DNA from 3 places in the Marinococcus sp. LNSP9103-4 genome. Region 2 is predicted to be linked to each of the others. Evidence: predicted binding sites of a transcription regulator. Region 2 holds the regulator's gene; each other region holds the start of a gene.
The links. The regulator CtsR, encoded in region 2, represses protease genes until heat stress. The targets are predictions, from matches to a motif close to ATGGTCAATAAAGGTCAAACA.
Positions count from the first base shown of each region.

Region 1: the regulator CtsR is predicted to act here: its motif matches at 1,304-1,324, upstream of clpP (ATP-dependent Clp endopeptidase proteolytic subunit ClpP).
Region 3: the regulator CtsR is predicted to act here: its motif matches at 1,337-1,357, upstream of ACTRXG_RS07340 (ATP-dependent Clp protease ATP-binding subunit).

Region 1 covers NZ_JBQLIA010000026.1:33,548-36,829, forward strand. The annotation lists gene rpoN (RNA polymerase factor sigma-54) at 1-1,049, opposite strand, end outside; gene clpP (ATP-dependent Clp endopeptidase proteolytic subunit ClpP) at 1,421-1,999, shown strand; gene ACTRXG_RS14535 (HPr family phosphocarrier protein) at 2,046-2,303, opposite strand; gene whiA (DNA-binding protein WhiA) at 2,475-3,282, opposite strand, start outside.
Region 2 covers NZ_JBQLIA010000020.1:25-3,306, forward strand. The annotation lists partial or broken rRNA gene rrf (5S ribosomal RNA) at 1-53, shown strand, start outside; gene ACTRXG_RS12740 (MgtC/SapB family protein) at 169-867, shown strand; gene ACTRXG_RS12745 (CtsR family transcriptional regulator) at 1,009-1,473, shown strand; gene ACTRXG_RS12750 (UvrB/UvrC motif-containing protein) at 1,488-2,063, shown strand; gene ACTRXG_RS12755 (protein arginine kinase) at 2,063-3,127, shown strand; gene clpC (ATP-dependent protease ATP-binding subunit ClpC) at 3,158-3,282, shown strand, end outside.
Region 3 covers NZ_JBQLIA010000007.1:128,808-132,089, reverse strand. The annotation lists gene ACTRXG_RS07340 (ATP-dependent Clp protease ATP-binding subunit) at 1-1,181, opposite strand, end outside; gene ACTRXG_RS07335 (hypothetical protein) at 1,700-1,846, shown strand; gene ACTRXG_RS07330 (MFS transporter) at 1,874-3,121, opposite strand.

The DNA.
Region 1 (3,282 bases), on a different contig from region 2:
GTCGTTCTTGAAACAGTGGATTCGTGCACATCCGCCTGTTCAGCTACCTCCCGGAGCGTCAGGGGACGAAGCTTTTCTTCGCCGTGTTTTAGATATTCGCTCTGCGCTTCGACGATCACTTCCGATACTTTTTGCAGCGTCTGCTGGCGCTGTTCGACGCTTTTAACAATCCAAAGAAACTGCTTATATTTTTCCATAGCATACTGCCTGGCTTCTTCATCGGTATCCTGCTGCAAAAGACGCCAGTATTTTTCATTCATCTGCAGCTCGGGAAGCCGGTCATTCAAAATCGTGACCACCCATTCTCCGTCGATTTCCTCCACGCGGACATCCGGCGATACAGAAACTGTTTTCTCCTGCCGGTAGGAATCTCCCGGATGCGGGGAAAGCTTCTGGAGGCAGGTATAGATTTCCTGCAGCTGCTCTTTAGTGAGCTGATACTTCTGCTGCAGGTAGCGCCATTTTTTCGACCCCAGCGCTTCGAGATCTTCAGCTACGACCTGGTCAATATATGGATCTGTATCCAGGCAGCGTTCGAGCTGCAGAAGAAGACATTCCTTTAAATCCCTGGCCCCGATCCCTGCCGGTTCGAGCTGTTGAAGCATCGAAATATACTGCTCGCTTTCTTCTCTGTCCAGCCCGAATTTCCGTTCCATCTCCCATTCGATGTCTTCTAAGTATCCGCGCTCGTCAACGCTTCCAGCTAAAAATAAAAGTATTTCCCGGGCAGTTTCTTTATAAGCTCCGCATACAATCTGCTCCCTAAGCGCCTCTTCGAGAGTTTCCTCCGACGGTTCACGCCAGTCCAGCTGTTCACCCATGGACGCTGAATTGTGGACCGGATCAGCGGACCGGGAGGCAGAAAGTGACGCTCCGTCCGTAATAGAAGGGAGGGTTAAATCCATTAAAGGGTTTTCCATCGCTTCTTCCTGCAGATAATCGGATAATTCCTGGGAAGACAGCTTCAACAGGGCAATTGCCTGCTTTAACTCCTGCGTCATCACCAAACTCATTTCCTGCTTCTGCTGCAATTCAAGCCCCAATCCCATTATCTCCACCTCCTTTTTTGAAAACGCTTTCTTACATCATATCATATTTTTCTTTCATGAATCGATCCCTTTTTCTTGTTCTCCTGCTGTCATTATATAAAAATAGATTTGCCCCTTCTATTTGTTTGTCAGATCATTTTTCATCTAAATTAAAATTTATATGGAAGTGAAACATTTGCACGTAACGTTTATGTTTGTGAAAATAAAGGGAATGGAAGTTGACGTGTAGCTATGTGGGATAGGGTCAGACTTTTTATTTGACCTTAATTGACCAAAGAGTTATGATAATAACAGCAACGCGGAAGGAAAAATATTTTCCACACAACTACCATGAATGTAGTCATACATTTCATTAAAGGAGGACGCTTTTCATGAACTTGATACCAACAGTTATTGAACAAACCAACCGTGGCGAACGCGCATATGACATTTATTCGCGTTTGTTGAAGGACCGCATCATTATGCTTGGTTCAGGCATTGATGACAATGTGGCCAATTCGATCGTAGCACAGCTTCTTTTCCTTGAAGCCGACGATCCGGAGAAGGATATTTCTCTTTATATCAACAGTCCGGGCGGCTCTATTACAGCCGGCATGGCTATTTATGACACAATGCAGCATATTAAACCGCAGGTTTCTACGATCTGCGTCGGAATGGCAGCATCGATGGGTGCTTTTCTTCTCACAGCTGGCCAGGAAGGCAAACGTTATGCTCTTCCAAACAGTGAAGTAATGATTCACCAGCCACTCGGCGGCACCCAGGGACAGGCTGCGGACATTGAAATTCACGCCCGCCGCATCATCAAAATGCGGGAAAAACTCAACCAGATTCTTGCAGACCGCAGCGGACAGCCGCTTGAAGTCATCGAGCGCGACACGGACCGTGATAATTTCATGAGTGCGGAACAGGCAAAAGAATACGGTCTTGTAGACCAGGTTATGGGTCAGTAAGACACAAAAAATCAGGATGGCATCGCGCCGTCCTGATTTTTTATGTTCACATTTCTTTTTTCATGAATTCCGTCAATGATTCGGCCGCTTCCTCTTCATCCGCCCCTTCGGCTAAAAGCTTTACCGAGGCTCCGGTGCGCACCGCAAGGCTCATAACACCCATAATACTCTTGGCATTCACTTTTTTATTATCCTTTTCAAGAAAAATATTGGAATGAAACCGGTTCGCCTCCTGGACGAATAACGCTGCCGGCCGGGCCTGAAGCCCTGTACGCAAATTTACTTCCACTGTTTTTTCGACCATAGTTACTATCTTCCTTTCTCTGTCTGTCTTCAACCGGTACCCGCTTTTCATATACACATAACGTAATTCAATTTAGAACGTTTTTCAAGCAAGCGCTTTAATGACTGCTGTAATACAGCGCCTGCAGGAGCAGAAGAAGCCTCTGCTGCCGCAGGCGCCTGCCTTTAGCGATTATATTTTTTCTGGAATCGGCGGCTTTCCGGCTTGAATACGCTCGGCGATCTGATCAATTTTGCGGAGACGGTGGTTCACACCGGATTTACTCACCTTTCCGCTCGGCACCATTTCCCCGAGCTCCTTCAGCGTGACGTCCTGGTGCTGGACACGCAGGATTGCCATTTCCCTGATTTTTTCAGGAAGGTTTTCGAGTCCGACTTCTGCCTGGACAAGCTGAATGTTTTCCACCTGCCTTAATGCGGCTCCCACGGTTTTGTTTAAGTTCGCTGTTTCACAGTTCACCAGGCGGTTCACCGAATTCCTCATGTCTTTCATAATCCGTACGTCTTCAAAATAAAGCAGCGCCTGGTGCGCACCGATAATATTTAAAAACTCGGTAATCTTTTCGCTTTCTTTAATATAAAGAATGTAGCCCTTTTTCCGTTCAAGGCTTTTCGATGTGAGCCCGAACGTTTCCATCAGCTCCCGGAGTGCCCGGTTATGCTCTTCATACATCGAATAAATTTCAAGATGATACGAAGAAGTTTCCGGATGATTGACCGAGCCGCCGGCTAAAAAAGCTCCGCGCAAATACGCCCGGCGGCTGTCCGTGTCTGGAATCACGTCTCTCGCGATCGACCGGTTAAACTGGTAGCCGTTTTCCATAATGGCAAGGTCGCTCAGCATCTCTTTCGTTTCTTCGGCCATCCGGACTACGTAGACATTATTCTTTTTTAAACGCATCTTTTTCCGCACAAGCAGTTCAATCACCATATCCTTGTAGATGCGCTTGATTAACGAATAGATCCGTCGTGCGATGGCG
Region 2 (3,282 bases):
GCGTTGATGATAGCCGGGGGTTCTCCCCCCGTGAAAGTAGATCGCTGCCGGGCGAGTTCAACCGTTTCCCTTTTTGGGGAAGCGGTTTTTTTATACCATGAAGCGTTAAACAAAGTAAAAAAGATAAGGTATAATAAATGAAAGGATGTGACTCAGGTGGAGCAGTGGATGGAATATGAATCAATTACGATACTCATTCGTTTAATTCTTGCTGCCTTTTTGGCGGGAGTAATAGGAATTGAACGTGAATCGAAAGGCCATCCAGCTGGTTTTCGGACCCACATGCTGGTTGGGACCGGTTCCTGTTTAGTGATGCTGCTTGCGTTATTTGGCTTTCAGGATTATTTAAACCAAAACGGGGATTTGGTTGCTTATGATCCTTCACGTCTGGCCTCTTATGTAATAAGTGGTATTGGCTTCCTCGGCGCTGGTACCATTATAGTCCAGGGTGCTTCTATCCGGGGGCTGACTACTGCTGCTTCCATCTGGATAGTCGCTGCTATCGGCTTGACTATAGGAGCAGGCATGTTTTTTGCTGGTATTGCCGCTACAGTTCTTGTATTGACAAGTCTTATCTTTTTAAACCACGTAGACAAATGGTTTAAAAACGTTTCTGATACGGACGTATTGTTTATAGCTATGAACAAAGAGGCAAATGAGCTCGGCGAGACGATTCAACGTCTGGAAAGCATGGAAGTTCAAGTTCAAAAAATAAAGGGCAAGGAATTTGATGAAGACGAAGCCCCTCTGCTTCATTATTATATTAAAGTTCAACTGCCGGAGGGGATAGCTGAAACAGAACTGTATGAGTCTTTATATAAAATAGAAAGCATAAAAGAAATAGAGCTTAATCCGTCCTATGAGTAACATACTGCAGGACGGATTTTTCATTTTGCTCGTCTCTAGCTTGAAAACAGTTGAATAATATTATATATTATAGTCAAAGATAGTCAAAATCAATTTTTTGATAATAGCAAGACGAACCGGGGCGGAGAGGAGGTCGCGGGAATGAAAAGCATGTCTGATGTTATTGAAAATTATTTGAAACAAATTTTAACACAGAGTGAACAGGATCTAATTGAAATTAAAAGAAGTGAACTTGCAAAGCGCTTTGAGTGTGTCCCCTCCCAGATTAACTATGTCATAAGCACGCGTTTTACTATTGAAAAAGGCTATGTAGTAGAGAGTAAACGTGGTGGTGGCGGGTATATACGAATTACAAGGGCTAAAATTTCAGATCACGCAGAACTGCTTCGGCAAGTTTCAGATCTTGTAGGGCACGGTATTGACCAAAGAACAGCAGAGAGCGTTATTATGCGTTTGTTTGAGGAAAACGTGGTGAATAAGCGTGAAGCAAATTTGATGCTTGCGGCAGTTGATAGGTCTATACTGGCCTTAAAGTATCCAGAAGAAAGGGATATTGTTCGTGCGCGGATTATGCAAGCTATGATAGAAAGTCTGCGCTATGAATAAGGGAGGGAAGATATATGATCTGCCAGAATTGCGGTCAGCGTCCGGCCTCTTTGCATTATACGAAAATCGTTAATGGAGCTAAAACAGAGCTTCATTTATGCGAAGAGTGTGCCAAAGAACAGGGGGAATCCTCTGAAACAGAGCATTCTTTCATGTCGGCTGCGGGCGGCTATACCATCCAGGATTTATTGTCGGACTTACTAAACATGGACCAGCCCAGTACAGCTGGAAACGCTGAAAAAAAACAGCCGAAAAAAACAAACACAAACAGGCCGCTGACATGCGACAACTGCGGACTGACGTATAAGCAGTTCACTAAAACCGGCCGATTGGGCTGTGCTCATTGCTATCACGCATTTGAGTCGAAGCTGACGCCTGTTTTTCGCCGGGTGCACAGCGGCAATACCAATCATACCGGCAAGGTCCCAAAACACAGGCACGAGAAGCTGCATGCCCAAAGAGAGCTCGAGGAGAAAAAACAACAGATTAACATTCTCGTCCAAAATGAAGAGTTTGAAAAAGCTGCGGAATTAAGAGACGAAATCCGTACCCTTGAAAAGCAGTTTCAGGGAAGGGAGGAAGACAGCTGATGGCATCCGAGCACTTTTTTTCAGAAGCGATCAGTCCGTGGATGCAGGAAGGGCCGGGACCGGAAGGCGATATTGCCCTCAGCACCCGGATCCGGCTTGCCCGTAATATAGAGCAGTACCCCTTTCCTGTTTTTGCTTCAGAAGAAGCAAGTGCAACACTTCTGCGCTATGCTTCCTCCACTCTGTTGAATCAGTCAGAAGAAGTAGGCTCTCTTGAAGCGTTGAATATGAATGAGCTTCGTCCGAATGAACGGCAGGTACTGGTGGAAAAGCATCTTGTCAGCCCGTATTTAATAAAAAATATGGAACATAGTGCTGTTCTTTTGAATAACGATGAATCAATCAGTATTATGGTTAATGAGGAAGATCATTTGCGTCTTCAATGTCTGAGTAACGGTATGCAGCTTGAAGAATGTTACAATGAAGCTGACCGTCTGGACGATTGGGCAGAGGCTAACCTTACCTATGCGTTTGACGAACGGCTCGGTTACTTAACAAGCTGCCCGACGAATGTAGGGACAGGTATGAGAGCTTCAGTAATGGTACACCTGCCTGCGTTAGTCTGGACCAATCAACTCAGCCGTATTCTCCCGGCTATTCACCAGCTTGGCCTGGTCGTAAGAGGCATTTACGGAGAAGGCAGTGAAGCACTAGGCAATCTTTTCCAAATTTCCAACCAGATGACACTGGGAAAATCTGAAAAAGATATTATCGAAGATCTGCGCGGTGTAGTAATGCAGGTGATTCAAAGAGAACGCCATGCACGCGAGTCTCTGCTCAGCTCTTCAAGGTTAAAGCTCGAAGACAGGGTGTTCAGATCCTACGGTATCCTTGCATACAGCCGGACAATGACGACAAAAGAGGCTGCTAACCGTTTATCAGATGTAAGGCTTGGTATCGATCTGGATTTAATTAAAGGGATTCCGGGTAATATTTTGAATGAACTTATGTTACTGACTCAGCCTGGTTTTCTTGAGCAGTATGCAGGAAAATCACTGAGTCAGGAAGAAGCAGATATAAGACGGGCAAATGTGATCCGTGAGAGAATAAAACTTGAACTATAGATTTACTAATGCGTAGGAGGTGCGTGCAACATGATGTTCGGCCGTTTTACAGAACGAGCGCAAAAAGTACTGGCGCTAGCTCAGGAAGAAGCTATCCGCCTTGGCCATAATAATATAGGAACAGAGCATATTCTGCTCGGTTTAGTACGTGAAGG
Region 3 (3,282 bases), on a different contig from region 2:
TCAACGGTTGGTGTTTCTTTTTGGATATTGCCGTTTTGTTCGGCTTCCTTAACCTGCTCCTGCAGCTTAGCCTCTTCGTCGCGAAGCTTAGCTGCACGTTCGTAATCCTCCTGCTGAGTGGCGCGTTCTTTTTCCGCAGCAATCTGCTCGAGGCGGCTTTGCAGGGATTCGCTGTCATCATCGCTGTGAGCGAGGTTTATTTTGGAGCCTGCTTCATCCATTAAATCGATAGCTTTGTCCGGCAGGAACCGGTCCTGTACATAGCGGTTGGATAAATTAACGCAGGCTTCAAGTGCTTCATCGGTAAAAGCCACATGATGGAATTTTTCATAGTTTGCCTGCAGGCCTTTTAAGATCGCTACGCTGTCTTCGAGGTTTGGTTCGTTAACCATGACCGGCTGAAAGCGGCGTTCAAGCGCTGCATCTTTTTCAATTTTGCGGTACTCTGCGAGTGTTGTTGCACCAATCAGCTGAATTTCTCCCCGGGCGAGCGCCGGTTTCATAATATTGCCGGCGTCCGAAGAACCTTCTGCCGAACCTGCGCCAACGATTTGGTGAACCTCATCAATAAAGACGATGACGTCCTGGCGTTCCTGCAGCTCTTTCAGCAGCTGTTTCATGCGTTCTTCAAACTGGCCGCGCACCCCGGTATTTGCTACAAGGGAAGTAACGTCGAGCAGGTAGATGCTTTTATTTTTCAGCTTGTTTGGCACGTCGCCTTCAGAAATGCGGAGGGCGAGGCCTTCGGCGATGGCTGTTTTACCGACACCAGGTTCACCGATAAGAACCGGATTGTTTTTATTGCGGCGGTTCAATGTTTCAATGACCCGCTCAACTTCTTTATCGCGGCCGATGACTGGATCAATGAGGCCGGCGCGTGCAACATCAGACAGGTTTTTACCTAAGTCGTCAAGAAGACCTCCGCCCTGGCCGCCGCCGGATTGAGCCTGTTCCTGACCCTGACTGGAGCCTTGTTCTGCTCCGCCGCTCATCATGTTGTTGAAGAATTGGTCAAATGGGGACTGGGAGCCACCGAAGCCGCCCTGGCCGGATGGCTGATTCATATTTTGACGAATTTCTCTATAGCACCGTTCACAGAGGTGCATTTTTTGATGACTTCCATTAACATTCATGTTCAGTTCAATGCGTGCTGGACGCTGTTCGCAATGTTCACATCTCATCATACTGAACCGAACCTCCTTATTTTAAAGTAGTATTATTGACGTGTGCATCGTTCATTTTCATCTTCGGAAGGTCAGAATTATTTCATTGACTTTGACTATCTTTGACCTTGTAACAGTATTATATACCCGCTTCCCGTATAATGCAAGAGATAAGTTTGATTTTCTCTGACCAATTGATTTACACCTACATAGTAGGAAATAGGGAAGAGAAATTCAAGAAATATGCTCGGATGGCATCTGTGAAAAAACGGTAAAGAATGTATTAACGTTTTTGCGAAAGTCTAAACATCTCTGACCAATAAAAAAATTGACTTCAAGGGAAGAAAAGCAGAAAAGGTTTGCAGGGAAAAAGGGAAAGGAAAAGAAACGAAAATGTTTAGAAAGGACGAAGCGAAATGAGAAACAATGAAAAGCGTTCACCCGCTAAAACATACAGATTATCAGAACCACGACATTTGTTTGGAGAAAGCCGTCCGGTGCCAAGAAGAACATTTCCAGTCGAGAGGGGGCGCCCGGTGGAGGTAAAACGAAAAATTGAAAATGGGAATCCGGTGGAAGCAGTGAGTGTGGCCGGAGAGCTAAAGGTAAAACTGTTCCGGTGGACACTGCTCCGTGTAGATATCCCTGCGCTGACAGTCCATCTGCACCGGCCAAAAAAATGAGCGGATAATGATTCGAAGACACGCGGATCAAGACACATAAGCTTTCCCGCTTTTTTTAAATGGAAGGCAGAGCCGGTAGCTGATAAGACCAACAACTCCCAGGAGAACGAACAGTGTCGACATTCCTGCAGCAGGAATGACGGCACTTGCGGTAAGCATAAAACTGCTGAGGAGAAGAGCGGTATTATACATCATTGACTCCATGGCCATATAAGAACCGCGGGAATCATCGTGAACGATGCCAGCGAGGATAGTCTGGCGGACCGGAATATAAATGATCTCTCCCAGAGTAAAGGCTGCAGCAGCTAGGATGAGGACTAAAAATGAAGTGCTGAATCCGAAAAAACCGAAGGCGAGGGTGTAAATACCGAGCCCGGCGGCCAGAACTTTTTTATAATCGAGGGAGGAAACCCGGGCCGAAACCGGCATAGTAAAGAATACAACGCCGAGGGTGTTAATAAACATAATAAGGCTGAACATTCGTACGCCCGTGAGTTCAAACCCGCCCAGCATCATATGAAATTGTTCATCCAGACGCACGGCCACGTATTTATCCAGCTGAAATTCCAGGCTGGCAATACATACAGTCCCTACTAAAAAGAAAAGAAATCGACGGTCCTTCAATACGGCTGCATACCGCTTCCATATAGTGAGCGGTACCTGAATCTGCCGGGAGAGGTTCCTGGAAAACGGAACGGTCTGTTGTTTTTCCTTTAATTTAAATGCGACGACGTACCAGATACATATGCTCACGAGAAATAAAGCAACAAATAAATAAAAGCGCCCGCTTTCGAAAAACAGTCCCCCAATAACTGCACCAAAGGCGTATGCTACATTGCCAAGCCAGTAGGCAAGCTGGTAAACGTAAGGGCGCTCTGCTTCAGAGCTGTAATCAATAATCATTGCTTCGGATGGCGGGTCAGCAGCGTTAAAACAAGCGTTAGCGATAAGAAAAGCTGCAAATGTAAGCCATACAGATTCTAATATGGGAGAGCTTGCCAGGGCCATTACACCAAGGCTCAATACCTGCAGCCCCTGAGCGGTAACTATAATTCGCTTTCGGCCGATGAGATCCGATAAATGTCCGGTCCATAAACCAATTCCGATGCCTGCGGCCATAGTGAATGCGAGCAAAAGACCGGCGGTGCCGGCTCCGAGATGACTGCTGAAATATACCGCCATAAACGGAAGAATGGCCATCAATACAAATTCCATAGAAAAATCAGTAATAAGACGTATTTTAATGTTTGTGTGCAGTGCCTGGAATTTAGTCAACGCAGATCTCTCTTTTCCAATAATATTGAAGTATAAAAATGATAATACCTAAATATGGAAATGTTATCAATGTGTTTCCTGTAGCTTTTAAAATATAAAAATCACGTACTCTGACTATAAACTCCCTTCCGCTTAGTCTTTTCTTTTCACGTTGGACGTGA